One region of the Metabacillus herbersteinensis genome, then DNA from elsewhere that is predicted to be linked to it. Evidence: a T-box and tRNA genes for the amino acid it is inferred to sense, from the RefSeq annotation. Region 1 holds a T-box; the other regions hold tRNA genes.
The links. A T-box is a leader RNA that pairs with one kind of tRNA and senses whether it is charged. The one in region 1 lies ahead of glyQ (glycine--tRNA ligase subunit alpha), so its partner is inferred to be a tRNA-Gly.

Region 1 (9,588 bases):
CAACAAATGATTCACAAATCATTTTTATCGATACCCCAGGGATTCATAAGCCTAAGCACAAGCTTGGAGACTTTATGATGAAAGTAGCTCAAAATACGTTAAAAGAAGTAGATCTCATTCTGTTTATGATTAATGCAGAAGAAGGATATGGCGGTGGCGATGAATTTATTATCGAACGATTAAAGGAAACAAAAACACCTGTATTTCTAATTATTAATAAAATTGATCGACTCCACCCCGATGATATTTTCCCGCTAATTGTTAAATACAAAGATTTGCATCCTTTTCAGGAGATTATTCCGATATCAGCTCTGCAGGGTAATAATGTTGATACCTTGCTTGCTCAAATAGAAAAACTTTTACCGCAAGGCCCTCAATATTACCCAGCTGATCAAGTAACAGATCATCCAGAACGATTTATAATTGCTGAGTTGATTCGTGAAAAAGTTCTTCACTTGACTAGAGAGGAAATTCCTCATTCGGTTGCGGTTGTTATTGAAACAATTGAACGACGTGAACATAATCAATCCGTTCATGTTGGGGCAACAATCGTGATAGAACGTGATTCACAAAAGGGGATTATTATTGGAAAACAAGGAAAGATGCTCAAGGAAGTTGGTCAGAGAGCTCGATTGGATATAGAAGCCTTACTAGGTTCGAAGGTCTATCTTGAGCTTTGGGTTAAGGTTCAAAAAGATTGGCGTAACAAAATGTCTCAGCTGCGTGACTATGGATTTAGTGATGATGAATACTAAGAAATCTATAATTATGATTACTATTCATCAAAGGGTTAGCAATAATTGTGTAACATGAATTAGAGATCAAAGGGTCAAGATAACAGTAGTGAAATTGGATAAAATAAAGCTTGCTAGTCTAAACGACGGAAAGGTGGGGTTTATATGTTGGATTTTACCTGGAAGGTCTTTTCGCAAACAGGTAGCATTGATACGTATCTTCTTTTCAAAGAGTTAGAAAAAGAGAATGATGGTGGACCCGATTCTGGGGATGATGAACTAGCAGAGGTGGATTTTCCAATTTCGTGATCTTACTGGTCCCTTTCGGATGGTGAGAAACTTTGCTTCAAAAATGTGAAGGAATTGTAATCCGTGGAACAGATTATGGTGAAACCAATAAAATCATTACTATATATACTCGGGAACTTGGGAAAGTCGGAGTCATGGCGAGGGGCGCTAAGAAACCTAGTAGTCGCCTCTCGTCTTCGACTCAACTTTTTACTTATGGGACTTTCATGTTTCAAAAATCAAAAGGATTAGGAACCTTGCAGCAAGGTGAAACAATTGATTCAATGAGAAAGATTAGAGAAGATATTTTTCTTACTGCATATGCTTCTTACATAGCTGAACTTTTAGACAAAAGTACCGAAAACTTTGAAAGAAACCCTTTTTTATTTGAGTTCCTGAAGCAAACCCTTTTCCTGCTTAATGAAGAAGTAGATCCAGACATTTTAATTCATATTTTTGAGATGAAAATGTTAAACGTTTTAGGGCTGCATCCTCAACTTAATGGTTGTACAGTTTGTGGAAGCACAGATGGAACCTTCGATTTTTCAATTCGTGAAGGTGGATTCATTTGTCACCGTTGCTTTGAACGTGATTCATATCGCCTTCATATCTCTCCTACAACAGTGAAGCTTTTACGACTATTTTATTATTTCGATTTAAATCGTCTCGGTCAAATTTCTGTAAAAGAGGAGACAAAAAAAGAGTTGAAAAAAGTGATAGATGCTTACTATGATGAATTTTCTGGATTAACCTTAAAATCAAAGCGTTTTTTATCACAATTAGATAATTTAAAAGGGAAGCTAACCTAGAACTGTTGACATCAAAACAGAATTAGATTACCATTCAAAGTACAAATGAACATACTAGCTTTGACGGAGAAAAGTACTTACAATTGTAAAATGAAAGCGACCTTAGGATGGTGAAAGCTAAGGGGATTTGTGAGGAAAGGCACTCCTGAGCTGAAGTTATAAAGTGGCTAATGGTTACATATTAGCAATTAGGGTGGAACCGCGGGAAACTCTCGTCCCTATGTCGTATTTGACATAGGGACGAGAGTTTTTGTTTTGGGAAAAGATGAGCTGCGGATTTCTGCGTCAGCTTCGTTCGGAACGATCTCGCGTGATATTTTTAGTTAGAAAGACAATTTTGATAACAGTTTTTAAACGAATCCGGAGGTGTCTGTAGTGAATATTCAAAATATGATTTTAACTTTGCAGAAGCATTGGTCAGAGCATGGGTGTATTTTAATGCAAGCGTATGATACTGAAAAAGGTGCTGGAACGATGAGTCCCTATACATTTTTAAGAAGTATCGGCCCTGAGCCTTGGAAGGTTGCGTATGTAGAACCTTCCAGACGTCCTGCTGATGGACGGTACGGAGAGAACCCGAATCGTTTGTATCAGCATCACCAATTTCAAGTGATTATGAAGCCTTCACCTGATAACATTCAAGAGTTTTATTTAGATTCTTTACGTGCACTTGGAATTGATCCATTAAAGCACGACATTCGTTTTGTTGAGGATAACTGGGAGAATCCTTCGCTAGGCTGTGCAGGTCTTGGCTGGGAAGTGTGGCTAGATGGAATGGAGATTACGCAATTTACCTATTTCCAGCAAGTTGGTGGTTTAGAATGTAAGCCTGTATCTGCTGAAATTACATATGGAATTGAAAGGCTTGCATCTTATATTCAAGATAAAGAAAATGTCTTTGATTTAGAATGGACAGAAGGATATACGGTTCGTGATATTTTTCTTATGCCAGAGTATGAACATTCTAAATATACATTTGAAACGTCCGATCCAGACATGCTTTTTAACCTATTTGCTATTTACGAGAAAGAAGCGCATCGTCAAATGGATGAAGGACTCGTTCACCCAGCTTATGATTATGTACTAAAATGCTCTCACACCTTTAACCTGCTTGATGCAAGAGGTGCGATTTCAGTTACCGAACGCACAGGCTATATTGGTCGTGTTCGAAACTTGGCTAGAAAAGTGGCGAAAACGTATTATAACGAACGAGAAAAATTAGGTTTTCCAATGCTACAAAAAGAAAAGGTGGGTGATCACCATGAATAAACAGGATTTATTAGTTGAAATTGGCTTAGAAGAAATCCCAGCACGATTTGTGACAGATGCAATGAATCAATTATCTGAAAAAATGACGAAGTGGTTACAACAACAACAAATTTCTTTTAGTGCGGTGCAAGCCTATTCAACGCCAAGGAGGCTTGCTGTTCTTATTCGTGATGTTGATACAAAGCAAGCAGACATTGAAGAAGAAGCTAAAGGTCCTGCTCGTAAAATAGCCATTGATTCTGAGGGGAACTGGTCTAAAGCTGCAATTGGATTTACAAGAGGCCAAGGAGCGTCTGTTGATGATATTTATTTTAAAGAAATCAGCGGTATTGAATATGTTCATATTCAGAAGTTTACAAAAGGGAAAGAAACGAAGGAACTTTTAGAAGATATCAAAACGATAATAACAAGCTTGAACTTCCCTAAAAATATGCGTTGGGGCAACCAGGAAATGCGCTATATTCGACCAATAAAATGGCTTGTTGCTTTGTTTGGAAACGAAGTAATTCCTTTTCAGATTACGAATGTGGAGACAAATAAATCGAGTAGAGGTCATCGTTTTTTAGGTGAATCAATTGATCTCCAAACTCCAACGGCTTATGAAGATTCTTTATTAAAAGAATACGTTATCGTGGATCCTGTAAAGCGCAAAGAAGCGATCCGCTCTCAGTTAAATCACTTAGAAGAAGAACAGGGTTGGTCGATAATCGTTGACGAAGAACTCTTGGAAGAGGTTAACAATCTTGTTGAATATCCAACTGCATTATTTGGGAAATTTGAAGAAGAATACCTCTCTCTACCAGATGAAGTTTTAGTTACAACGATGAAAGAGCATCAACGGTATTTTCCTGTTCGAAATCAAGACGGAGAATTGCTACCTTTCTTCATTACGATTCGAAACGGAGATCATAAACATCTTGAAAATGTTGCAAAAGGAAATGAAAAAGTTCTACGGGCACGATTGTCAGATGCAAACTTCTTTTATAAAGAAGATTTGAAGCTTAATATTGATTCAGCAATTCAAAAGCTTGATAAAATTGTTTTTCATGAAGAGCTTGGAACACTTGGTGAAAAAGTGAAACGAGTAACAAAGCTTGCGGATGTCATCGCAAGCCAACTAAACTTTTCAGAAGCTATAAAGCAAGACATTGGGCGTGCAGCAAGTATTTGTAAATTTGATTTAGTTACACATATGGTCTATGAATTTCCAGAACTACAAGGGAAAATTGGAGAGAAATACGCACGATTAAGTGGAGTGAAGGAAGCTATTGCTGTAGCGATCAATGAACACTATATGCCGCGCCATGCTGAAGACCCTGCACCGTCTTCAAACATAGGAGCTGTTGTAGCTCTTGCAGATAAACTTGATACAATAGCAGGCTTTTTCTCAATTGGGATGATTCCAATAGGCTCTCAAGATCCTTATGCCCTTAGAAGACAAGCGAGTGGTATTGTGCAAATTCTTGCAACAAAAGAATGGAAAATTGCGCTACCTACTTTAATCAACATGTCGTTAAGTTTTTATCAAACTGAAAACACTGAGAAAGTTAAAGCAGACTTACTTACATTCTTCACATTACGACTTAAATATGTTTTAGCAGAATATAATATTCGGTACGATATCATTGATGCTATTTTAAGTTCAACTAACCATGAGATCACCTCACTAATCGAGCGTGCGAAGGTTTTGGAAAAAGCTTCAAAACAAGAAGGGTTTAAAGAAACAGTTGAGGCACTTTCTCGCGTTCTAAACATTGCGACTAAAGGTAAGGATCTTGACATTAACCCAGAACTTTTTGAGAATAATGAGGAAAAACCACTTTACAATCAATACATTAAAGCAAATGACAGAATCACAGCTTTATCTAGTGAGAGAAAAGAAGAAGAGATATTGCAGGTGCTATTTTCATTAAAAGAAAGCATTAACTCGTATTTTGATCATACAATGATTATGGCGGATAACCCTGAGGTTAAAGCCAACCGCTTAGCACAAATGGTAAAGCTTTCAAGCCTAATTCAAAACTTTGCAAAATTCAATGTTATGATTGTAAAATAAATAAAAAAACGATTGCTGATTACAAGCAATCGTTTTTTCTTAATTATAAGTGTTGATACTAACACAACAATTAGTGTTATCCTAAAACAAATCACTTTTCAAATAGCTTAAATAGTATATAATATTTCTATATAGTATAACCTATTTATTTTAAAAAATTAATGGAATAACATTTATAGAATCAACACGGATGGTAGAAGGATAATAATTTAACTCAAAGGTGGTGAGTACAATCGAACTAAATAAACGGCAAGAACATATTCTTCAAATTGTTAAGGACAACGGTCCGATAACGGGTGAACATATCGCTGACCAACTGAACTTGACAAGAGCTACCCTGCGGCCTGATCTAGCTATTTTAACGATGTCCGGCTATTTAGATGCCAGACCACGTGTGGGGTACTTTTATACAGGCAAAACAGGTGCACAGATGCTAACAGATAAACTAAAAAAACTAAAAGTGAAAGATTATCAGTCGATTCCAATAGTTGTAAATGTAAATGTTTCTGTTTACGATGCAATCTGCACAATGTTTTTAGAGGATGTTGGAACACTCTTTGTAGTGGACGAATCTTCTCTTTTAGTGGGAGTACTTTCGCGTAAAGACTTGCTCCGAGCTAGTATTGGGAAGCAAGAGCTTACTGCAATCCCAGTTAACATCATTATGACGAGGATGCCAAACATTACAATTTGTCACAAAGAAGACTATATTCTAGATGTGGCCATTTCTCTTATTGAGAAACAAATTGATGCCTTGCCCGTTGTAAATGATACGGAAAAAGGATATGAAGTTTTAGGGAGAATAACGAAAACAAACATAACAAAAATCTTGGTCAACCTTGCAGAAAATGATATTATCTAGGTTAATAAGAAATGGGGGATTGGGATGAGTTACCGTATTATTTATGTCGTTTCAGACTCAATAGGAGAAACAGCCGAACTAGTCGTAAAGGCTGCAATTAGTCAATTCAACGGCACGGCATCTACTACAAAAATCAAACGCATACCTTATGTTGAAGATAAAGGAACGATTCAAGAAGTGATCGCATTGGCAAAAGCAGATAAAGCCATTGTTTGCTTCACGCTTGTTGTTCCAGAATTAAGAGCAAACTTAATTAAAGAAGCAGATCAACATGGTGTTGTTTATTATGACATCATAGGGCCACTTATTGATAAAATGGAATCATCTTATGGAATCGCTGCAAAATACGAACCAGGTCGAGTTAGAAAGCTAGATGATGATTATTTTAAAAAGGTAGAAGCGATTGAATTCGCTGTAAAATATGATGATGGTCGTGACCCTAGAGGAATTTTAAAAGCGGACATTGTTTTGGTCGGTGTATCTAGAACATCAAAAACACCATTATCCCAATACTTAGCCCATAAACGCTTTAAAGTAGCGAATGTTCCAATTGTTCCAGAAGTTGAGCCGCCTGAGGAATTATTTATGATTCCAGCATCTAAATGTATTGGCTTGAAGATTAGTCCAGATAAGCTCAACCATATTAGAAGAGAACGTTTAAAATCATTAGGACTAAATGATAAAGCAATTTATGCGAACATAGATCGCATAAAAGAAGAACTTGACTATTTTGAAAAAATCGCCAACCGAATTGGCTGTCAAACTGTTGATGTTTCAAATAAAGCGGTTGAAGAAACAGCAAACATTATTGCGAATCTAATGAATCAACCAAATACATAAACTCATACTTCTGAAAATGTGTGATCAAAAAGAGGCCGACTCACAGTGTTCATGTACAAAACCTAAGCGCGTTAGTGGAATTGTGCAGAAATAGTAACACTTGCTCCTGAGTTTGTCTTTTTCTGTCTGTAGCAAAATTGTTCGAAAAGCAACAGATTCTCATGTTAAAGTAAATAATCTAGGTTTTAAATTTTTGTGTAGAAAATTGCAAAAAAACGGTAGCAAAACCTGATATATTGTATTATAATAAAAAATTGTGATAAAAATATTTATTTTTAGGTTTAGACTTAGCTGCTTACGAATAAACTATAAATTGTAAACTGTCAAGATTTATTTAATAATAAAATTCGACAAGGTGTGCTTGAAAAAGGGTTTTGTTTTTTATAGGAGGTTTATAGAAGGAATCTGTTGGAGTGATGTAGAATAGAGAATTATGACGAAAAATCAATGAGAATTTTTGTTGACGCAGATGCTTGTTCTGTTAAACAAGAGATTATGGATCTAAGTACATACTATCATCTTGAAGTTACCTTTGTAGCATCCTATAACCATTTATCTGATAAAACATATGGAGGGAAATGGGTATTTGTCGACACGGGAAAAGAAGAAGCAGATCTTTATATTGTAAATCATGTTAAAAAGCACGATCTTGTTGTAACTCAAGACATTGGGCTTGCTGGACTTTTGTTAAAAAAGGACGTTATTGTAATTACGCCAAGGGGTAAACAATATACAGAGGACAATATTGAGACAGCTCTTCATATGCGTTATTTGTCTGCAAAAGAGCGGCGCAGCGGTAATCATTCAAAGGGTCCAAAGAAACAAACGGAGGAAGATGTTTTTAATTTTATCACGACTCTGAAAAATATCTTGTCGAAACATGCAGGAAATGAAAATTAAATAGCGAATATCAGTAACACGGAGATGTTGATATGGGAAATCGTATTCCCGAAGAACTAATCGAAAAAATACAAAGAACTTCTGACATTGTTGATGTTGTAAGTGAATATGTTCAATTGAAGAAACAAGGACGTAACTACTTTGGACTTTGTCCATTCCATGGAGAGAGTACTCCGTCATTCTCTGTATCACCAGACAAGCAGATTTACCACTGTTTTGGTTGTGGTGCTGGAGGAAACGCATTTTCTTTTTTAATGGAAATTGAAGGATATTCTTTTATTGAATCTGCTCAGCATCTTGCAGATAAAGTTAACATTGAACTTCCAACTATTGCATCAACAGAACAAGTGTCACAGTCGGTTAGTAAAGATGTTCAAAAAATGTTAGAGGCACATGAGCTTCTAAAGAAATTTTACCATCATTTGTTAGTTAATACAAAAGAAGGTGAGCATGCTTTAGACTATTTGCTGGGGCGCGGCTTTACAAAAGAAGTTATTGATCGATTTGAAATAGGTTATTCATTTGATTCCTGGGAATTCATTTCAAAGTTTCTTGTAAAGCGAGGCTTTAATCTTGAAATGATGGAAAAAGCAGGACTTTTAGTGAAAAAAAATTCAGCAGACCAGTATTTTGATCGATTTAGAAACCGGATCATGTTTCCGATTATGGATCATCAAGGGATGACGATTGCTTTTTCAGGAAGAGTACTTGCTGCAGATGATCAACCAAAATATTTAAATAGTCCCGAAACAAAAATTTTCAACAAAGGTAAGCTACTCTATAACTTTCATCAAGCGAGAGTACATATCCGTAAAAATCAGCAAGTCATTTTATATGAGGGCTTTGCCGATGTTATCTCCTCAGTCCGAGCAGGAGTTGAGTACTCAATTGCAACAATGGGAACATCTCTAACAGAAGAACAAGCAAAAATTATCCGTCGAAATGTTTCGGATATTATCATCTGTTATGATTCGGATTCTGCTGGAATAGAAGCTACTTTCCGTGCATCTAAAACGCTTTCTCTAGTTGGATGTAAAGTGAAGGTTGCGTTGTTACCAGATGGATTGGACCCTGATGACTACATCAAAAAATATGGTACGGAAAAGTTTAAGAGTGATGTAATAGGGGCAAGCGTGACATTGATGACATTTAAAATGCATTACTTCAGGAGAGGAAAAAGTCTTCAAGATGAAGGAGAAAAACTGCATTATATCGAAAATGTCATTAAGGAACTCAGTTTGCTAGAAAGCTCTGTTGAACAGGAAATGTACTTAAAACAGTTGTCTACTGAGTTTGACTTGTCAATGGAAGTTCTAAAAGAACAACTGCACCGCGTAAGTAAAACCGAAAAACGTGGGCAACAACAAAAAGAAACTAAACAATCTCCGAAATTAGAAAAGCGCGTTCCAATTGGAACTAAGAGATTGTTACCTGCCTATCATACTGCTGAGCGAAGGTTAATCGCCCATATGTTACGCAATAAGGACATCACCGAGAAAATTTTAGAGCGGTTAGGTTTACAATTTAATATCGAAGAGCATCGAGCCATTATTACGTATTTATATGCGTTCTATGAAGAAGGCCATGAAGCAAATGTTAGCTCTTTTTTATCTAGGCTTCCGAATTCTGAGCTTCATCATATCGTGTCTGATATTGCGATGATCTCACTAAACACAGATATAAGTGAGCGAGAATTAGCTGATTATATAAAACAGGTGTTGAATCATCAAAAGATGTTAATGATAAAAGAAAAAGAGTCTGAAAAGGTAAATGCAGAGAGGCAAAAAAACTTCAAAGAAGCAGCTCTTATCGCAATGGAAATTATTCAAT
Region 2 (9,588 bases), on a different contig from region 1:
GCCGATGAGCAAATGGTACCTCCACTTTCTCCCTTTGAAAAGAAATCTTCTTCTGTAACAATTTTTGCTTCGGTATGGTGTGCAATAAATTCAATCTCTACGGTTTCATATTTTGTTCGCAAGAATCTTGTCATCCAAAAGAAAAAGCTCCTGGCCATATATTTTTCCCATATACCCATCGAACCACTTGTATCCATCATCGCTATGACGACAGCCTTAGATTCGGGTTTAACAATTTCATTCCATGTTTTGAACTTTAAATCTTCAGGATAAATCGGATGAAAACTTGGGGCGCCTGTCATTGCATTGCGTTTATACGCTGATAACATCGTTCTTTTTTTATCAATATTACCCATTAAGCCAGTTCGTCTAATATCATTAAACTCAATGTCTTCAATAACAATCTCGTCTCTTTCTTTTTGCTGCAGATTTGGGAGTTCCAGTTCACGGAACAACGCTTCTTCCAATTCCATCATGGATACTTCGGCTTCATAATAGTCCTCACCAGCTTGATCACCCGCACCTTGACCTTTGCCTGGTCCTTTCTCTCCTGGTGAACCATCTCTTGCAACAACGTCTCCTACACTACTTTCTCCATCCCCTTGGCCAACATGTTTGTTTTTATCATAATTATAGCGAATTTTATATTCATCTAGTGAGCGAATCGGAATCTTCACAACATCTTTTCCATTCGACATAATAATGCTTTCTTCTGTGATTAAATCTGGAAGATTGTTCCTAATCGCCTCTTGCACCTTTTCTTGATGGCGCACTTGATCATCATGGCCTTTGCGGTGGAGGGACCAATCTTCGTTTGAAATGACAAAGCTGTGCTGATTTTCCTCAGACATTTTCTACCCCCTCCAAACTTTTTTTAAAAAAACATTTCACAATTTACAACTAATAAGCATACACTAACGTGGATGAATAAAATTAAGACATTTGTATCTTCTATTTCTTTGGATTACTTTATCCTATGCGATAGATTCTGTTTATTGACAAAAAATTTCGATAATTAGGCTCTTAAAACAAAAATAAGACAAGTTCCCAATTTATACTATATATTACAAAAGATATTGAAAAAGAAAGCCTCTACGCATTATTTAGCGTGGAGACTTTTCTTGGCTATGTTGCTGTGGGTCAGGACTTTTCCCACTCTTCTCTACTTCTTGATTGGTCTTCATATGTTCCATTACCTTTGAGTGTTTAACAAGATCCTTCATGTTGCGAATCATTGTATTGTCTGGTTGGTTCTTTTCGGGTTTCACTTAAGATCATCTCCTTATCCCTTTTTTACCATTTCCCTTTTCTATCTACATACAAACCTAAAGAGCGTCAGTTTAGTCTGACGCTCTGACTTAAGTCTATCTATTTAATAAACTTCCTACATAACGAAGCAAATCGTTCGCAGATGTTGAGTTATATCCGTGATCATCAATTAAACGTGCAACTACATCATTTATTTTCTTCAAATGCTGTTCATCTGGGGTTTTAGATGATGTCGTAATCTTAACAACATCCTTTAGGTCAGCAAACAACTTCTTTTGTATCGCTTCACGTAAGCGTTCATGCGAGTTATAATCGAAGCGTTTTCCCTTACGAGCATAAGCAGAAATACGAATCAAGATTTCCTCTCGAAAAGCTTTTTTTGCATTTTCAGAGATGCCTATTTGCTCTTCAATTGAACGCATTAGCTTTTCATCCGGACTCATTTCTTCACCTGTTAAAAGATCACGAAGCTTATTTTTATTGCAATACGCTTCAACATTATCTAAATAATTATCCATTAACGTTTTAGCAGACTCTTCATACGAATAAACGAACGCTTTCTGTACTTCTTTTTTCGCAATGTCATCATACTGTTTTCTGGCTACAGAAATGAAGTTTAAATATCGCTCACGGTCTTCATTTGAAATTGATGCATGTTGGTTTAATCCTTCTTTTAACGCTCTAAGAACGTCTAGTGCATTAATCGATGGGATTTCTTTTCGAATGATGGTTGAGGAAATTCGGTTTATTACATAACGCGGATCAATTCCGCTCATGCCCTCATCATTGTATTCCTTCCTTAATTCATTCACATCAATTGGATTGAACCCTTCAACACTTTCACCATCATATAGACGCATTTTTTTCACAAGATCAATGTCACCGCGTTTTGGCTCTTTTAAGCGAGTTAAGATCGTAAACATTGCAGCAACCTTTAATGTATGTGGTGCAATATGAACATCTGATACATCACTTTCATTAATCATTTTATCGTAAATCCTTTCTTCCTCAGTAACTCTTAAATTGTAAGGAACAGGCATTACAATAATACGAGAATGAAGCGCTTCATTCTTTTTATTAGAAATAAACGAGCGATACTCAGTTTCATTTGTATGGGCAACAATTAATTCATCTGCAGAAATCAAGGCAAATCTTCCAGCCTTGAAGTTCCCTTCTTGCGTTAATGAAAGTAAGTGCCATAAAAACTTTTCATCGCATTTTAGCATTTCCTGAAATTCCATCATCCCACGATTTGCTTTGTTTAACTCACCATCAAAACGGTACGCTCTTGGATCCGATTCAGAACCGAACTCTGCAATCGTTGAGAAGTCGATGCTACCAGTCAAATCAGCAATGTCCTGTGATTTTGGATCAGAGGGACTAAATGTACCAATACCAACACGCTTATCTTCAGAAAGAAAAATTCGTTCCACTAGTACATCTTCAATTCGACCGCCATACTCCTGCTCGAGTCTCATCAAATTTAAAGGTGACAGATTTCCTTCAATACGAATACCGTACTCTTTGAAAAAATCCTCTCGAAGGTGGATCGGAATTAAATGTAATGGGTCTTCATGCATAGGACATCCTTTAATCGCAAAAACGGCCCCTCTTTCTGATAAAGTGTAGTTCTCTAAACCCCGTTTTAGAATTGTAACAAGCGTTGACTTACCACCACTTACAGGTCCCATTAAAAGGAGAATTCGCTTGCGAACATCAAGCCTTTTTGCAGCTGGATGGAAGTACTCTTCAACTAATCGTTCTAACGCATCTTCTAACCCAAATAATTGATGATCAAAGAACTTATATTTTCTTTTTCCTTCTATTTCTTCAATTCCTGAATCTTTAATCATATTGTAAACCCGTGAATGAGCTGATTGGGCAACCCAAGGCTTTTCTTTTATAATTTCTAAATACTCTCTGAAGGTTCCCTCCCACTTCAGTCGCTGTTCATCTTCTCTGTACATTTCAATTTTCTTTAAGATATCCATAAGGACCTCCCTCATCTTTGGTGATACTTGTGCATGGTTAATACACTTTATGCATGGATGTCCGCTAACATTCTTTTTTAATGTAAAAGCTTTTTGACAAAACCTCGAAATGAAGAGATAAATTTTTAAAAATTAGAGGATATACATTCACTCTTATTTTATATTGAGTTATAATGTAATCAGCGATAAAAGGGTTATGATATACATAAACCCTTTACTATAGAAAAAAATTCTTAACAGAATAGTATTAAGTAGCAGAGGAGGACTATTCATGAGGTTTATTTTAATTTTAGGCGTTTCTTTAGCATTTATAACAGCCATTTTCACTGCTGGATATGATGACAAGCCTAGTGTGAAAAAATAATATAAAAAACGACCTCAACTAAAAAGTTGAGGTCGTTTTTTATTGTAAGCCTGGATATTGTTGTTGTCGCAAGGCTTCATAAATAAGAATAGCTGCTGTGTTTGATAAATTAAGTGAACGTACATTCTCTGTCATTGGTAGGCGTAGGCATCTGTCTGAATTGTTGTGAATAATGTCTTTGGGTAAACCAGTTGTCTCACGACCAAATAAAAAGTAATAATCCTTATCTGGTTCACTATAGTCAAAACTAGTAAAGGTTTTTGTCCCAAATTTTGATAAGTAAAAGAACTCTGCTCCACTGTTTTTTTCAAAAAAATCATCAATTGAATCATAATATACAACTTTTACATGTTCCCAATAATCTAAGCCTGCACGCTTTAACATTTTATCATCTGTAGAAAAGCCTAAAGGCCGGATTAAATGGAGTGTTGTATTAGTTGCAGCACAAGTTCGTGCAATATTTCCCGTATTTGAAGGAATTTGTGGTTGATATAAAACAACATGTATTGCCACTTTTCTCACCTCGTAATTTTTCACTAGCAACTATTATACCACTGTTATTTCTTTGTTGTATCATCAACAATGTGATAAAACTTGTATTTAATATTAGGTGTATATGCTGTCGAGTCTTCGTAGGACCAATAGCGCATCCTGCTATTATAGGATTGCGCATTAACCAGTGGCATATTATTCTGATCCTTCGCCACTACAATCGTCGTGTGATCGTATCTGCCGTCACCTTGAAAATCTAAGCAAATTACATCTCCTGGCATTAGTTCCTCTGCAGTAGAAACTTCCTTTGCACGTAATCCGGTTTTTGAAGAGCCAAGAAATAATCTCATTGAATTTGCGACAGTCCAACTATAACTCCAATCGTTACTCTGCATCCACCAGCCGCTTGATCGATTCGGATAGCCCCTCATAGAAGCATTACCTGCATGCAAACATTGTGAAATAAAGTTGGTGCAATTATCACCGAAATTCTTATACTTTGAGTTATGGCTATTCCACCATCTTTCTGCGTATTGAACAGCTGCCAGTCGATCATAATAAAAAGACGATCTTTCCTCTTTCTCCTCATAGATTTGTTCATCACTAAACATTTTTGTATTCTCTGTTTCCTCATCCTCAACAAGATTGTTTTTATAGATTCTTGCTTTTCTCTTCTCAATTCTTTCTTCAATGAAAAAAATATCGTTTTGTTTATTTAGCCACTTGTAATGACATGTATAAAACACATCTGTTAGTTTCTTCCCGACTTCTTTTGCTTCTTTTATTGAGATTTTAGTATTTCCTTTAACAACCTCAATGTTTCTTTCCTCATTTATGTGTACCTTTCGTTCAAGGGCCTGATAATCTTCGTTGTTTCGACTCATCGGTATCCTTTTTTTATTAATAAGCATTTGAAGTTTCTCTTCATTTAATTCGGTTAGCAGCTTTTTCATCATTTCCCTCCACCACCAATTGTTTAATAGTACACAATATGTTTGTATGGAGAGGATATGAACAAAAGCGCAAGCGCCTTGAACAGCCTTAGGCATAGCATAAGGCGATTATAAACAGAAGGTGTTCTTTGCCTTCAATTTATAATTGACTTATGACCTCGAGGCAGGCAGGGAACGCGACGTCAATCGCCATGACTGCACTAGCACGTCCTGTGCGTCGGGGCTAGGCGCTGAATCTGATGTAAAAACGCACACTTACTCTTTAAATATATAAATTCTGAGTATAAAAAAAGGATGACTATAGTATCATCCCTAGCGTTACTATCTTCTTTCTAATAGCTCTATCCCTTTTTCTATTTCTAGTTTGGCATCATGATCTAACTCGTTTGCAAAAGCTTTCTGTAATTCATCGCTTGCTTCTAGTTCTCCAATCTTCCCGATAGCCCATCCAGCTGTTCCTCTAATCACTGGTCTTGGATCTGTATGCAATAGTTTAATTAAATCGGGGATCGCTGTTGTATCTTTAAAGTGTGCAAGAGCAATGATTGCATTACGTTGGATCGGTTTTTTTCCTCTCCAAGAGCCTGAAACATGACCAAACTTCTCTTTGAACTCTCGATTACTCATCGTTAAAAGGGGTTTAAGCTTCGGCTTTGCAATCTCAGGATCGGGTTCCATTTCTTCATGAAAGTGAAAATCTTTCCCTTTATTTTCGGGACAAACAGTTTGACAAGTGTCACAACCGTATAGTCTGTTTCCAAGTTTAGCGCGATACTGTTCTGGTAGAAACCCTTTTGTTTGCGTCAAAAAAGCAATACATTTAGAAGAGTCAAGCTGCCCACCTTGTACTAGAGCCCCAGTTGGACAGACGTCTACACATTTATTACAGCTTCCACATTGATCTTCCAATGGCTTGTCAGGTAAAAGTGGTAGATTCGTAATGATTTCGCCCAGATAAACATATGAACCAAACTCGGGTGTAATAATCGCACAGTTTTTACCACTCCAGCCTATGCCTGCTCTCTGTGCAACAGCACGGTCAGATAGCTCTCCTGTATCGACCATAGATTTAATTTTAACTTCTGGCACCTTTTCCTTTATATAGGATTCTAGCTTTGACAAGCGATCTCTTAACACAACATGATAATCTTGTCCCCAAGAAGCTCTACAAAATATTCCTCTACGATCAGCTTTGGTGCTTTTTGGTGCAGCTTTCATTTTAGAAGGATAGGCTAAGGCAATCGAAATAATGGACCTTGCTTTCGGTAATAACAAGTCAGGATTAGAACGTTTTTCGAGATCCGACTCTTCAAAACCTGATTGATATCCTAGTCCCTGCTGTACAGTTAATCGCTGTTTTAATTCATCAAAAACAGATGCACTTGCAAACCCAATTTTATCAATACCAATTTCTTTACTATATTGAATAATCTCTTCCTTAAGTTGATAATAGTCCACTCCCAAAGCCCCCTTCTTTAAAGGCCCTCTAAAATATATGGTAAGATAAATAAAATAGTATTTGGAGGGTTAAATTTATGGAAATTAATATAGATTCAGGTCTCAAACAGAAGATTGACAACTTTAAAATAGGTGCAATTTTATACGAAAATATAGAAGTGTCTCACTCACCTCAAATGTTACAAGGTCGCCTCAGACTATTTCAAGAATCCTTATTTTTTGAATATGCTGAAAAAAATGTTACAGATATTCCAAGTGTTAAAGAATGGCGAAATTCATTTAAGCTGGTTGGGGCTGATCCTGCTAGATACCGCCCTTCCAATGAAGCATTGCTTCGCCGCGTTCAAAAACAACAGTATATTAGTAGTATGCACTCAGCTGTTGACTTGAATAATTTCTTATCTCTACAATATCAAATTCCATTAGGCATCTATGATTATAACTTACTCAAAGGTAATATCTTAATAACAATTGGAACTGAATCTGATACATACTTGGCCGTAAATGAACGCGAAGTTAATTTTGAAAACAAGATTCTCTCAAAAGACTCTATAGGAGCTTTCGGAAGTCCATACGTTGATTCTAAGAGAACATCCGTTAACTTCGATACCAAGGACGCACTTCATCTAGTATACCTTCGACCTTCTATGAACAGTGAAGATGCGAAGGATTTATTAGCATCCTTAACAAAAATGTTTCTTCAAATACATGGTGGTGAAGCAACATATAAAGTTATCGAATAAAAAAATAAATAACGCAATGCCCCGTTTTACTAAGAAACGAAACACTGCGTTGATAATAGTATGTATGGAGCGGGTGAAGGGAATCGAACCCTCATCATCAGCTTGGAAGGCTGAGGTTTTACCACTAAACTACACCCGCATATATTGGTTGTTTTGTATTATACCAAGGTCTACGTTAAGAATCAATACTTTGAAAAAAATAGCGAAATTTGTCGAACAAGTAACAAAAATAAAAACAGGGATATCCTGTCATTTTAATACCAGTGGTCGGGATCGAACCGACACTCCAAAGGAACACGATTTTGAGTCGTGCGCGTCTGCCAATTCCGCCACACTGGCCTAATACATATGGTGCCGAGGACCGGAATCGAACCGGTACGGTAGTCACCTACCGCAGGATTTTAAGTCCTGTGCGTCTGCCAGTTCCGCCACCCCGGCTAAGAGGTATAAAAAAAGCATTTCTAGATAACAATTCAATAAATGAATTGGAGGCGACACCCGGATTTGAACCGGGGATAAAGGTTTTGCAGACCTCTGCCTTACCACTTGGCTATGCCGCCAACTAGAAAATGGAGCGGAAGACGAGGTTCGAACTCGCGACCCCCACCTTGGCAAGGTGGTGTTCTACCACTGAACTACTTCCGCATCATTTAATTATATTATACTCTAGCCTATGCTATTAAGGCAAAATTGTTTCTAAAAAAAGATTGGCTGGGCTAGCTGGATTTGAACCAACGCATGTCGCAGTCAAAGTGCGATGCCTTACCGCTTGGCTATAGCCCAATGAATAAGCTTCAAGAAAAAACTTCCTGAGTATGCTTCATGAATAATCGTCGACTACTAAGTAGACGTGATATCTTAGTAAAACCTAATATCATTATAGTAATTGAGTTTAATCCCTCATGCTTAATCAGAAATGAATCAAGATGTTAATACTAGAAATTAAAAATGGGGCGACTGATGGGAATCGAACCCACGAATGCCTGAACCACAATCAGGTGCGTTAACCACTTCGCCACAACCGCCACGAAATTTATATTGGCAGGGGCAGTAGGAATCGAACCCACACTGGAGGTTTTGGAGACCTCTGTTCTACCTTTAAACTATGCCCCTATGTTATATATAGATGGTGGAGGGGGGCAGATTCGAACTGCCGAACCCGAAGGAGCGGATTTACAGTCCGCCGCGTTTAGCCACTTCGCTACCCCTCCATATTAATAAAACAGTGCCGGCAAGAGGACTTGAACCCCCAACCTACTGATTACAAGTCAGTTGCTCTACCAGTTGAGCTACACCGGCTTAATAATATTAAATGGTGGCTCAGGACGGAATCGAACCGCCGACACAAGGATTTTCAGTCCTTTGCTCTACCGACTGAGCTACTGAGCCATTTATTAAAATCGAATAATACTTTGTTTTAAACTTGAAACCTTCGCCCAAATTTCAGGGAGCTTAACCAAGTAGCAGCTCAATTTGTGCGCTGATGCTTTGCTTTGTAGCTTACTCGAACGTGCTCTACCGACTGAGCTACTGAGCCATTTTTATAAATCGTAATTTAGTTTCTAAATAAAAAAATATGGCGGTCCCGACGGGAATCGAACCCGCGATCTCCTGCGTGACAAGCAGGCATGTTAACCGCTACACCACGGAACCGTAAATTTACGATAAGCTTCGATCTCTTCGTCAGCTTCACTCATTCAGATCCTCGTACAAACAACGTACGCTCCGGTCTTCACTCGTTTTGCTTCCTCGACCTTCTCGCTTCTCCTGAATTTTCATTTTTAATTGGTTGCGGGGGCAGGATTTGAACCTGCGACCTTCGGGTTATGAGCCCGACGAGCTACCGAACTGCTCCACCCCGCGATAATATTATTAAAATGGTGGAGGATGACGGGATCGAACCGCCGACCCTCTGCTTGTAAGGCAGATGCTCTCCCAGCTGAGCTAATCCTCCAAAGTACTTAATTCATATTAACATACATTGAATCTTTATAAAAGTTGGTGACCCATACGGGATTCGAACCCGTGTTACCGCCGTGAAAGGGCGGTGTCTTAACCGCTTGACCAATGGGCCATAAAATCAATCTATGAATAAAGTAGTGGCGGAGAGCAAGGGATTTGAACCCTTGAGACAGCGTTAACCGCCTACACGATTTCCAATCGTGCTCCTTCGGCCACTCGGACAGCTCTCCATAATGGCTCCGCAGGCAGGACTCGAACCTGCGACCGATCGGTTAACAGCCGATAGCTCTACCACTGAGCTACTGCGGAATAATATAAAATTGCCCGGCAATGTCCTACTCTCACAGGGGGAGACC
Region 3 (9,588 bases), on a different contig from region 1:
CCTGTGAGAGTAGGACATTGCCGGGCAAGACATTGGACAACACACCGATAGATATGTGTTGTTCTTATTACGGAGGATTAGCTCAGCTGGGAGAGCATCTGCCTTACAAGCAGAGGGTCGGCGGTTCGATCCCGTCATCCTCCACCATAACATATTATTACTTTTTATTACGCCGGTGTAGCTCAACTGGTAGAGCAACTGACTTGTAATCAGTAGGTTGGGGGTTCAAGTCCTCTTGCCGGCACCACTCATTTTAAGAGTGAATTTTAAGATGAGCCATTAGCTCAGTTGGTAGAGCACGATCGAGTAAGCTACGAAGCGTTACTACAGCGTACAAATCGAGCTGCTTCTTGCATAACCTTTCTGAGACTTGGACGTCGAGAAACAACTACAAAAACTTTCATCTTTTTCATACTTTTAAGATGAGCCATTAGCTCAGTTGGTAGAGCATCTGACTTTTAATCAGAGGGTCGAAGGTTCGAATCCTTCATGGCTCACCATTTATATGCGGGTGTGGCGGAATTGGCAGACGCGCTAGACTTAGGATCTAGTGTCCTTGTGACGTGGGGGTTCGAGTCCCTTCACCCGCACCATATAAATTTTTTTGTCAGCATATGCGGAAGTAGTTCAGTGGTAGAACACCACCTTGCCAAGGTGGGGGTCGCGAGTTCGAACCTCGTCTTCCGCTCTTAATATGTTGCCGGGGTGGCGGAACTGGCAGACGCACAGGACTTAAAATCCTGCGGTAGGTGACTACCGTACCGGTTCGATTCCGGTCCTCGGCACCATCTTAATTTTTTAATATGCGCCCGTAGCTCAATTGGATAGAGCGTTTGACTACGGATCAAAAGGTTAGGGGTTCGACTCCTCTCGGGCGCGCCATAACGGGAAGTAGCTCAGCTTGGTAGAGCACTTGGTTTGGGACCAAGGGGTCGCAGGTTCGAATCCTGTCTTCCCGACCATTTTCTTTTACAATTTGGGGCCTTAGCTCAGCTGGGAGAGCGCCTGCCTTGCACGCAGGAGGTCAGCGGTTCGATCCCGCTAGGCTCCACCATATGTGTTTTAAATATCATCCTAATTTGGCGGTGTAGCTCAGCTGGCTAGAGCGTACGGTTCATACCCGTGAGGTCGTGGGTTCGACTCCCTCCGCCGCTACCAAATTAAGGGACCTTTAGCTCAGCTGGTTAGAGCAGACGGCTCATAACCGTCCGGTCGTAGGTTCGAGTCCTACAAGGTCCACCATTTATCTGTAATACCAACGGAGGAATACCCAAGTCTGGCTGAAGGGATCGGTCTTGAAAACCGACAGGGGTGTCAAACCCCGCGGGGGTTCGAATCCCTCTTCCTCCTCCACTTTTATCATCCTAGAAGCAGTACGGATTTTAATAAGTAAATACAAAGAGCATAGAAAACCATTAATAATTATTATTATCGCGGGGTGGAGCAGTTCGGTAGCTCGTCGGGCTCATAACCCGAAGGTCGCAGGTTCAAATCCTGCCCCCGCAACCAATCATAAATTTTACGGTTCCGTGGTGTAGCGGTTAACATGCCTGCCTGTCACGCAGGAGATCGCGGGTTCGATTCCCGTCGGGACCGCCATATCAAATTAGAAAATTGTACCCTAGATAAGGGTTTCGATAAGCGAAATGGTCGAGGAAGTGACTGAGTGAACACCGGAGCGTATATTAATACGTGAGGATGTAAGTGAAGGAGCTGACGAAGAGATTTGAAGCTTAGCGGAAGCCGAAAACTTATGGCTCAGTAGCTCAGTCGGTAGAGCAAAGGACTGAAAATCCTTGTGTCGGCGGTTCGATTCCGTCCTGAGCCACCTTTTCTTTCGAAAATTTTAAGCATTTTTACTGTGGCGGTTGTGGCGAAGTGGTTAACGCACCTGATTGTGGTTCAGGCATTCGTGGGTTCGATTCCCATCAGTCGCCCTTTTTAACTAAATAAATGCGGGTGTAGTTTAGTGGTAAAACCTCAGCCTTCCAAGCTGATGATGAGGGTTCGATTCCCTTCACCCGCTCCAAATGGGCCTGTAGCTCAGCTGGTTAGAGCGCACGCCTGATAAGCGTGAGGTCGATGGTTCGAGTCCATTCAGGCCCACCATCTCTTAGAAAAAAAGTTTATGTTTTTATTCCGCAGTAGCTCAGTGGTAGAGCTATCGGCTGTTAACCGATCGGTCGCAGGTTCGAGTCCTGCCTGCGGAGCCATATATCTGGGGAAGTACTCAAGTGGCTGAAGAGGCGCCCCTGCTAAGGGTGTAGGTCGTGTAAGCGGCGCGAGGGTTCAAATCCCTCCTTCTCCGCCAGATAATAATATATATATGGCCCATTGGTCAAGCGGTTAAGACACCGCCCTTTCACGGCGGTAACACGGGTTCGAATCCCGTATGGGTCATCTTTTAAAAGACGTTGCATAATGCAACGTCTTTTTCTTTGTTAAGGAAATTATAAAATTCTTGAACTGTGGATAACGTTTCTGCATCCAGCTCGAGCGCCTAGCCCCTCGAGGTCATAAGTCAATTCTAAATTGAAGGCAAAGAACGCCTTCTATTTAGAATCGCCTTATGCTTGTCGGGGCTGACCAAGTCGCCCGCGCTTTTGTTCTTTTAATTCCATATTCTAAACCTCAACATATAAACAGTGCTTATTTAAATAATGTGAACAGGCAGTCTCCTAGTCAAAGGGGGCTGTCTTTTTTTGTACTTGTTAAAGCCTTCTCTTAATTGTTTTAAAAGCAATGTTTTAAAGGTACGGTGTATTTGAAAAATTAATATTTACAAAAAATTTTCAATATCTATAACTCTCCTTTACACCCCGTTAACAATGGTTTCTTATGCTTAAGGTACAACAATCCAAGTACATATTAAAATTTTGTGGAAAGGAGTGCAAAAAACCAAATGTTCGTTTAAGAATCTTTATGAACCAAAAATCATTAAAGGAGGAAAATTCAATGCATAAATGGAGTTTAAGTTTATTTTTGGGAATTTTGATGATTTTGGCAAGTGCTTGCAGTAACAATTCAACTTCTTCAAATAATCAAGGAAGTGAGGGGTCAACTGCTACCAATAATACAAGCGAAGCCAAGGAAATTGGTTCAGTGGTAGAAGGAACGCTAAATTTTTATACATCACAGCCAGATGCTGATGCTGCTAAATTAGTAGAAGGCTTTCAGGAAGAATATCCTGAGGTAAAAGTTGAAACATTTCGTTCGGGTACAGAAGAAGTTATTTCGAAAATTAACGCAGAGCAATTAGCTGGTGATATTCAGGCTGATGTACTCTTAGTAGCAGATGCTGTTACATTTGAAAGTTTGAAGGAAGAGGATTTGTTGTTGTCTTACAAATCACCTGAGGCAAGCGAAATTCCAACGGAATTAATTGATTCGGATGGTACATACTATGGCACAAAAGTTATGGCTACTGCTTTAGCAGTTAACACTGAGAATGTCGCTGAAATGCCTACGAGTTGGAATGCGTTAATTTCAGAAGAGGCAATAGGAAAAATCATCATGCCAAGTCCATTATATTCAGGAGCGGCAGCTTATAACTTAGGAGTTCTTACACGCCAAGATGATTTTGGTTGGGATTTTTATGAAAAAATCAGTTCAAACGAAGTAACAGTAACAAAAGGGAATGGAGACGTTCTTAAAGGTGTTGCTAGTGGGGAAAAAGATTTTGGAATGGTCGTTGATTTTATCGTCGCACGTGCAAAAGCGGAAGGATCTCCGGTCGAACTAGTCTATCCTGAAGAAGGTGTACCAGTTATTACGGAGCCAATTGGTATCATGAAAGTAACTCAAAACGAAGCAGCTGCTAAGGCTTTTGTTGACTTTGTACTATCAGAAGAAGGCCAGAAGCTTGCTGTTGAGCTTGGCTATACACCGATTCGAAGCGGAGTAGAAGCTCCAGAAGGATTAAAAACAATTGATGAGATGAAGGTCATTTCCTCAGACATCCAAGAGTTATATAAATCGAGAGAAGATGATAAAAAGCAGTTTGAAAAAACAGTTAGTCAGTAATTTGGAACTTAAAAGGGAGTGGGGAAATGAATTCACCATACCAGAGTCCATTAAGGAAAACGAGAGCCATTTACTCGTTTTCCTTTTCTTCTATCTTCAAGAGTTGGTGGGGAATACTAGGTTTTGTGCTTATTGTATTTATTTTTTTATTACCTATTTGCCGTTTGATGTGGCTGAGTCTGTTCCCGGAAGGAACCATTAGCCTTACTCTATATCAAGAAGTACTAACAGAGAAAGCAACTTGGAAAACGGTTCAGAATACCCTTTGGATAACATTGTTTAGTACGGTAATCGCATTATTTTTGGGAGTAGGCCTTGCCTGGATAATAGCATATTTGAATTTGCGAGGGAAGAAGTGGATCCAACTATTTATCTTTATGCCCTTTATCATTCCTTCTTATATAACCACTCTAGCATGGGTTCAGTTTTTGGGACGAAATGGACCAATTTCTGCATTGCTCTCTTTAGAAGAATCTGTGTTTAATTTGTATAGCATAGAGGGTATTATTTTTATTTTAGGGTTGTCACACTATCCTCTAGTTTATTTGTTGAGTTTAGAGGTTTTCAGAAGGATTCCACGTGAATTGAAACATGCCGCTGGTGTAGCTGGTGCATCTAATTGGACAATCACTAATAAAGTTGTTTTGCCAATGGCGTTGCCAGGGATTGCAGGAGGCGGTCTTCTTGCTTTTTTATCAAACCTTGATAATTTTGGAATTCCGGCGTTTCTCGGAATCCCAGCAAATATTCGAGTATTAAGTACATATATATACGAGCAGGTAATAGGATATGGTCCAAGTGCATTTGCGAAGGCAGCGGTTTTATCCGCTCTTCTTGGTATGATTGCATTGTCCGGCACTATTGTCCAGTGGTTTATGGTTAGAAAGAGCAACGTCAGTGAAACATCATACAGAGACATGGAGCCAAGGTATTATCTCTCTAGGGGCTGGAGTACAGTAGTTGAAGTACTTCTCTGGTGTTTCCTGCTTCTTACAAGCCTTATTCCTTTTCTTTCTATGGCAGCAACGTCTTTTATTAAGGCATATGGTTTGTCACTTACATGGGAAAATCTCACTCTTAAAAACTATCAATACTTGTTATTCGAAGATGCTAAGACAATGTCTGCTGTGACAAATAGTGTTATATTGGCTCTGACTACATTGGTTTGCTGCCTTTTACTAGGGACAGGTATTGCCTATTTGCGTTTTAAACATCCATCATTTTTTGTTCGAATAACAGAGATCATTGTTACAATTCCTTATGCTCTTCCAGGTACAGTTTTTGCTCTAGCTATTATTTTAATGTGGCTCGAGCCTATCCCGGGATGGAAACCAGGTGTATATGGAACTGTTTGGATCTTACTAATTGCTTATATTACGAGATTTACTGTTCTTCAAATGCGGGGTAGTTTAACAGCATTCTCACAAATTGATCCTTCAATGGAGGAGGCTGCTTTAACTTCGGGTGCAGGATGGTTCACGAAGTGGAAAAAAATCCTTCTTCCAATACTTTTGCCTGGTATTATGGGAGGAGCGTTACTTGTTTTCTTAACTGCCTTAACAGAATTAACGGTGTCCAGTCTTTTATGGTCAAGTGGATCAGAAACAATCGGTGTTGTCATTTTTAACTTTGAACAGGCTGGATATAGTACATATTCTACAGCGTTCTCGAGCATGATTGTGCTAACGATTGTGGTTTTAGGTATTCTTTTTATAATAGTAGAAAAAGTATGGAAAAAGCAGGTGGTGAACAACGATGATAAAAATTAAAGATATAAGCAAGCAATTTGGGAACTATACTGCCCTAAAAAATCTCAATCTTGAATTATATGAAAAAGAATTTGTTGCTATATTAGGTCCTTCTGGTTGCGGTAAAACAACGTTGCTAAAGCTTTTGGCAGGATTTATGAAACCCACTTCCGGGAATATTATTTTTAATGAAGAGGTTGTTGCTAATGTGAACAGTATCGTCCCACCAGAAAAAAGGAATATTAGTATGGTGTTTCAATCTTTTGCTCTTTGGCCTCATATGACGGTAGAGGAGCATATATTCTTTCCACTTAAGCATCATCGTTATGGAAAAATAAGAGATAAGCAAGAACAGGCTGTTCGAGTTAAAGATGCATTAGAAATGGTAGGACTTAATCATTTAAAGAACAGGTATCCATCCGAGCTTTCAGGTGGACAAAAACAGCGTGTTGCTTTAGCAAGAGCGATTGTACCTCGTCCAGCTTTACTGCTTATGGATGAACCGCTTAGTGCATTGGATGCTGAATTAAGAATGGAGATGAGGAAGGAGATACAGGGGATTCACCGTCATCTAGGCACAACGATTGCTTATGTAACACATGATCAAGGAGAGGCACTAGCAATGGCGGATCGGATAGTTGTTATGAATAAAGGTGAGATCGAACAGGTAGAAACTCCAGAAAATATTTATACAAAGCCAAAGACTGTTTTCGTTTCCACCTTTGTGGGAAAAAGCAATCTACTGAAGGGAAATTGGGTCACTAAAGATTCATTTGTTCCAACAGGATTTCCACTCATTAGTTGGCCGGACATTGGAATTTCAGAGGAACTTAAAGATCAGAATTTATATCCTGTAAGACCAGAACAATGGATATTGGATGAACCTCAAAAGATAGGAATGAAGGGAAAAGTTCATTTTGCTCAATTCCAGGGAAATGAGATACATTATAGTATACTTATGAATGATCAAACTCTTAACGTCTACTCCTCCGTATTCACTAAACGCTTTAAGCCGGGGGATGCGATTTCTCTAAGTATAAATGCAAATGTAACAAGACCAGCTTTGTCTTACTAATTAAGAGGAGCACTAAAACAGTTCGCCCAAACAATTGTCTGACCAATAAATACATGTCGAAGAAAACCTTCTATACTTAATAGGAGGTTTTTTTAAAAAAACTTCCCCTTTTTTTAATAAACAAACTTTTCTACATAATTCTACAAAAAGTCGAAATTATTATTTTCCTAAAATAACAACTTGAAAAACAAATAATATCTCTATTTGATTAAGTATAATTCATTTGGTCTATACCCATACCTAAATTAACCTACTAAATCTCCAGTATTTGTAGCTATTTTCTTTGAAGTTTATGTGGGGAATTCCAAATCTTAACTACCTAAAACTCAATTTAACTTTAAAAGAATAACATTTTTCATTTTCCATCTAATTTGTGTTTTTTTGTCGTTTGTTGGAAACGCTTCCATAGAAGGTATTTCATTTTATTCTTTGAATTTAAAGCATATATAGAAAAAGAGAAAGGGTGAATTCCATGACACTCACTTGTCTTAAAGATTTTGAGATCCATCTTTTCCATGAAGGTACATTATTTAAAAGCTATGATTTTTTTGGAGCGCACATTATTGAACAAGAGGGGGTACATGGAACACAGTTTTGCTTATGGGCCCCACATGCTATGAAGGTAAGTGTTGTTGGAAACTTTAACAATTGGTGTGGAGTAGAACATGAGATGAATTCAGTAAACAGTGAGGGAATTTGGTCACTTTTTATCCCTCAAGTATTGTCTGGTGAATTGTATAAGTATGAAATTTTGACGAGTAATGGTGACCGAATTCTGAAAGCTGATCCATATGCTTTTCATTCAGAAGTACGTCCGAACACTGCTTCAGTCGTTTATGATCTTAGTGGCTATCAGTGGAATGACCAGAAATGGCAGCGTGCGAAGCGACAAAAAGAAGCGTACGATCGACAAATGTTTATTTATGAGGTTCATCTTGGTACTTGGAAAAAGAAAGCAGATGACGAGTTATTAACGTACGAAGAGTTGGCTGAGCAGCTAATACCATATGTTCTCGACCACGGGTTTACCCATATTGAGTTACTCCCCGTAATTGAACATCCTTATGATCGATCTTGGGGTTATCAAGGTACTGGTTATTTTTCAGCAACAAGTCGATATGGCAAACCACAAGACTTGATGAATTTTATTGATCAATGTCATCAACATAATATTGGTGTCATTTTGGACTGGGTTCCAGGACATTTTTGTAAGGATGCACATGGTCTGTATATGTTTGATGGGGAACCAACCTTTGAATATCCAAAATATAACGATCGGGAAAATGAAATTTGGGGAACGGCAAATTTTGATTTAGGAAAGCCTGAGGTACATAGTTTCTTAATCTCTAATGCGTTGTTTTGGATTGAAAACTTTCATATTGATGGTTTTAGAGTTGATGCAGTTGCAAATATGTTGTATTGGCCGAATTCCGGTGAATTAGTTGAAAATCCATATGCGGTTTCATTTTTGAAAAAATTAAATGAAGCTGTCTTTTCTCATGATCCGAATCTTCTCATGATCGCAGAAGACTCAACTGATTGGCCAATGGTGACAGCCCCTACATCATCCGGAGGACTAGGGTTTAACTATAAATGGAATATGGGCTGGATGAATGACATGCTTAAATACATGGAAGCACCACCTGAACAACGAGGTCATCTGCATCATAATGTGACATTTTCTCTGTTATATGCCTATACAGAAAATTTTATCCTGCCACTGTCTCATGATGAAGTTGTACATGGGAAAAAGTCACTTTTAAATAAGATGCCAGGAGATTATTGGCAAAAGTTTGCACAGCTCCGACTCTTATATGGCTACATGCTTACACACCCTGGTAAAAAACTTTTATTTATGGGTGGAGAGTTCGGGCAATTCGATGAATGGAAAGATTTAGAACAGCTTGATTGGAATTTAGAAGAATTTGAAATGCATCAAAAGGTAAGAGTTTATTTTAAGGAATTATTGAATTTATATAAAAAGCAGCGTCCTCTTTTTGAATTAGATCACGAAGCTGAGGGCTTTGAGTGGATCGATGCAAATAATACCGACCAGAGCATCTTTTCATATATGCGAAAAGGTAGTAAGCCGAATGATATTTTAATCGTAGTTTGTAATTTCAAGCCAGTTGTCTATCACGATTATAAAGTAGGAGTACCACTCCAAACTGAATATGTTGAAATTTTAAACAGCGATTTAGAAGTATACGGTGGATCTGAACAAACCAACAAACGAGCAATAAAAGCAATTGAGGGGGAATTTCACGGAAGACCTTATCACCTTTCTATGACAATTCCACCTTACGGAATCACAATTCTACGAGCAGTTAAAAAAAGAGGGGAGATTAAAAAAGATGGTCAAAAAACAGTGCGTCGCAATGCTTCTAGCAGGAGGAAAGGGTAGTCGCTTAAGTTCTTTAACAAAGAGTTTAGCAAAGCCGGCAGTCCCATTTGGTGGTAAATATAGAATTATTGACTTCACATTAAGTAACTGTACAAATTCAAGTATTGATACAGTAGGCGTGCTAACACAGTACCAACCGCTTGTTTTAAATTCCTATATTGGGATAGGTAGTGCATGGGATTTAGATCGTAAAAACGGTGGAGTGACGGTACTTCCCCCTTATGTGGAGTCATCAGAAGTCAAGTGGTATAAAGGAACAGCAAGTGCTATCTATCAAAATATGAACTACTTAAAACAATATGAGCCTGAGTATGTCCTCATTTTATCAGGAGATCACA

Region 2: it has a tRNA-Gly gene. The T-box ahead of glyQ (glycine--tRNA ligase subunit alpha) is inferred to sense a tRNA for this amino acid. The anticodon was not compared.
Region 3: it has a tRNA-Gly gene. The T-box ahead of glyQ (glycine--tRNA ligase subunit alpha) is inferred to sense a tRNA for this amino acid. The anticodon was not compared.

Annotation. Positions count from the first base shown of each region.
Region 1 is NZ_JBHLVO010000001.1:189,886-199,473, reverse strand. Features, by position in the region: gene era (GTPase Era) at 1-755, shown strand, start outside; gene ACFFIX_RS01040 (YqzL family protein) at 900-1,043, shown strand; gene recO (DNA repair protein RecO) at 1,076-1,831, shown strand; T-box leader at 1,883-2,054, shown strand; gene glyQ (glycine--tRNA ligase subunit alpha) at 2,207-3,100, shown strand; gene glyS (glycine--tRNA ligase subunit beta) at 3,093-5,156, shown strand; gene ccpN (transcriptional regulator CcpN) at 5,380-6,018, shown strand; gene ACFFIX_RS01015 (pyruvate, water dikinase regulatory protein) at 6,043-6,858, shown strand; gene ACFFIX_RS01010 (YaiI/YqxD family protein) at 7,306-7,758, shown strand; gene dnaG (DNA primase) at 7,791-9,588, shown strand, end outside.
Region 2 is NZ_JBHLVO010000008.1:158,213-167,800, forward strand. Features, by position in the region: gene yhbH (sporulation protein YhbH) at 1-851, opposite strand, end outside; gene ACFFIX_RS12130 (hypothetical protein) at 1,104-1,268, opposite strand; gene ACFFIX_RS12135 (ATP-dependent protease PrkA) at 1,365-3,260, opposite strand; gene trmL (tRNA (uridine(34)/cytosine(34)/5-carboxymethylaminomethyluridine(34)-2'-O)-methyltransferase TrmL) at 3,664-4,137, opposite strand; gene ACFFIX_RS12145 (amidase domain-containing protein) at 4,182-5,069, opposite strand; gene queG (tRNA epoxyqueuosine(34) reductase QueG) at 5,391-6,527, opposite strand; gene ACFFIX_RS12155 (B3/B4 domain-containing protein) at 6,605-7,270, shown strand; tRNA gene ACFFIX_RS12160 (tRNA-Gly) at 7,336-7,409, opposite strand; tRNA gene ACFFIX_RS12165 (tRNA-Leu) at 7,529-7,609, opposite strand; tRNA gene ACFFIX_RS12170 (tRNA-Leu) at 7,620-7,708, opposite strand; tRNA gene ACFFIX_RS12175 (tRNA-Cys) at 7,757-7,830, opposite strand; tRNA gene ACFFIX_RS12180 (tRNA-Gly) at 7,841-7,915, opposite strand; tRNA gene ACFFIX_RS12185 (tRNA-Gln) at 7,979-8,053, opposite strand; tRNA gene ACFFIX_RS12190 (tRNA-His) at 8,220-8,295, opposite strand; tRNA gene ACFFIX_RS12195 (tRNA-Trp) at 8,310-8,383, opposite strand; tRNA gene ACFFIX_RS12200 (tRNA-Tyr) at 8,398-8,481, opposite strand; tRNA gene ACFFIX_RS12205 (tRNA-Thr) at 8,497-8,569, opposite strand; tRNA gene ACFFIX_RS12210 (tRNA-Phe) at 8,584-8,659, opposite strand; tRNA gene ACFFIX_RS12215 (tRNA-Asp) at 8,848-8,923, opposite strand; tRNA gene ACFFIX_RS12220 (tRNA-Met) at 9,057-9,133, opposite strand; tRNA gene ACFFIX_RS12225 (tRNA-Val) at 9,149-9,224, opposite strand; tRNA gene ACFFIX_RS12230 (tRNA-Glu) at 9,270-9,344, opposite strand; tRNA gene ACFFIX_RS12235 (tRNA-Ser) at 9,371-9,462, opposite strand; tRNA gene ACFFIX_RS12240 (tRNA-Asn) at 9,467-9,541, opposite strand; rRNA gene rrf (5S ribosomal RNA) at 9,555-9,588, opposite strand, start outside.
Region 3 is NZ_JBHLVO010000028.1:68-9,655, forward strand. Features, by position in the region: partial or broken rRNA gene rrf (5S ribosomal RNA) at 1-26, shown strand, start outside; tRNA gene ACFFIX_RS21720 (tRNA-Val) at 72-147, shown strand; tRNA gene ACFFIX_RS21725 (tRNA-Thr) at 172-247, shown strand; tRNA gene ACFFIX_RS21730 (tRNA-Lys) at 425-500, shown strand; tRNA gene ACFFIX_RS21735 (tRNA-Leu) at 508-593, shown strand; tRNA gene ACFFIX_RS21740 (tRNA-Gly) at 617-688, shown strand; tRNA gene ACFFIX_RS21745 (tRNA-Leu) at 700-788, shown strand; tRNA gene ACFFIX_RS21750 (tRNA-Arg) at 806-882, shown strand; tRNA gene ACFFIX_RS21755 (tRNA-Pro) at 886-962, shown strand; tRNA gene ACFFIX_RS21760 (tRNA-Ala) at 979-1,054, shown strand; tRNA gene ACFFIX_RS21765 (tRNA-Met) at 1,082-1,158, shown strand; tRNA gene ACFFIX_RS21770 (tRNA-Ile) at 1,166-1,242, shown strand; tRNA gene ACFFIX_RS21775 (tRNA-Ser) at 1,261-1,353, shown strand; tRNA gene ACFFIX_RS21780 (tRNA-Met) at 1,433-1,509, shown strand; tRNA gene ACFFIX_RS21785 (tRNA-Asp) at 1,524-1,599, shown strand; tRNA gene ACFFIX_RS21790 (tRNA-Phe) at 1,756-1,828, shown strand; tRNA gene ACFFIX_RS21795 (tRNA-His) at 1,865-1,937, shown strand; tRNA gene ACFFIX_RS21800 (tRNA-Gly) at 1,956-2,029, shown strand; tRNA gene ACFFIX_RS21805 (tRNA-Ile) at 2,033-2,109, shown strand; tRNA gene ACFFIX_RS21810 (tRNA-Asn) at 2,139-2,213, shown strand; tRNA gene ACFFIX_RS21815 (tRNA-Ser) at 2,221-2,311, shown strand; tRNA gene ACFFIX_RS21820 (tRNA-Glu) at 2,329-2,400, shown strand; gene ACFFIX_RS21825 (ABC transporter substrate-binding protein) at 2,956-4,023, shown strand; gene ACFFIX_RS21830 (ABC transporter permease) at 4,050-5,792, shown strand; gene ACFFIX_RS21835 (ABC transporter ATP-binding protein) at 5,779-6,846, shown strand; gene glgB (1,4-alpha-glucan branching enzyme) at 7,319-9,250, shown strand; gene ACFFIX_RS21845 (glucose-1-phosphate adenylyltransferase) at 9,201-9,588, shown strand, end outside.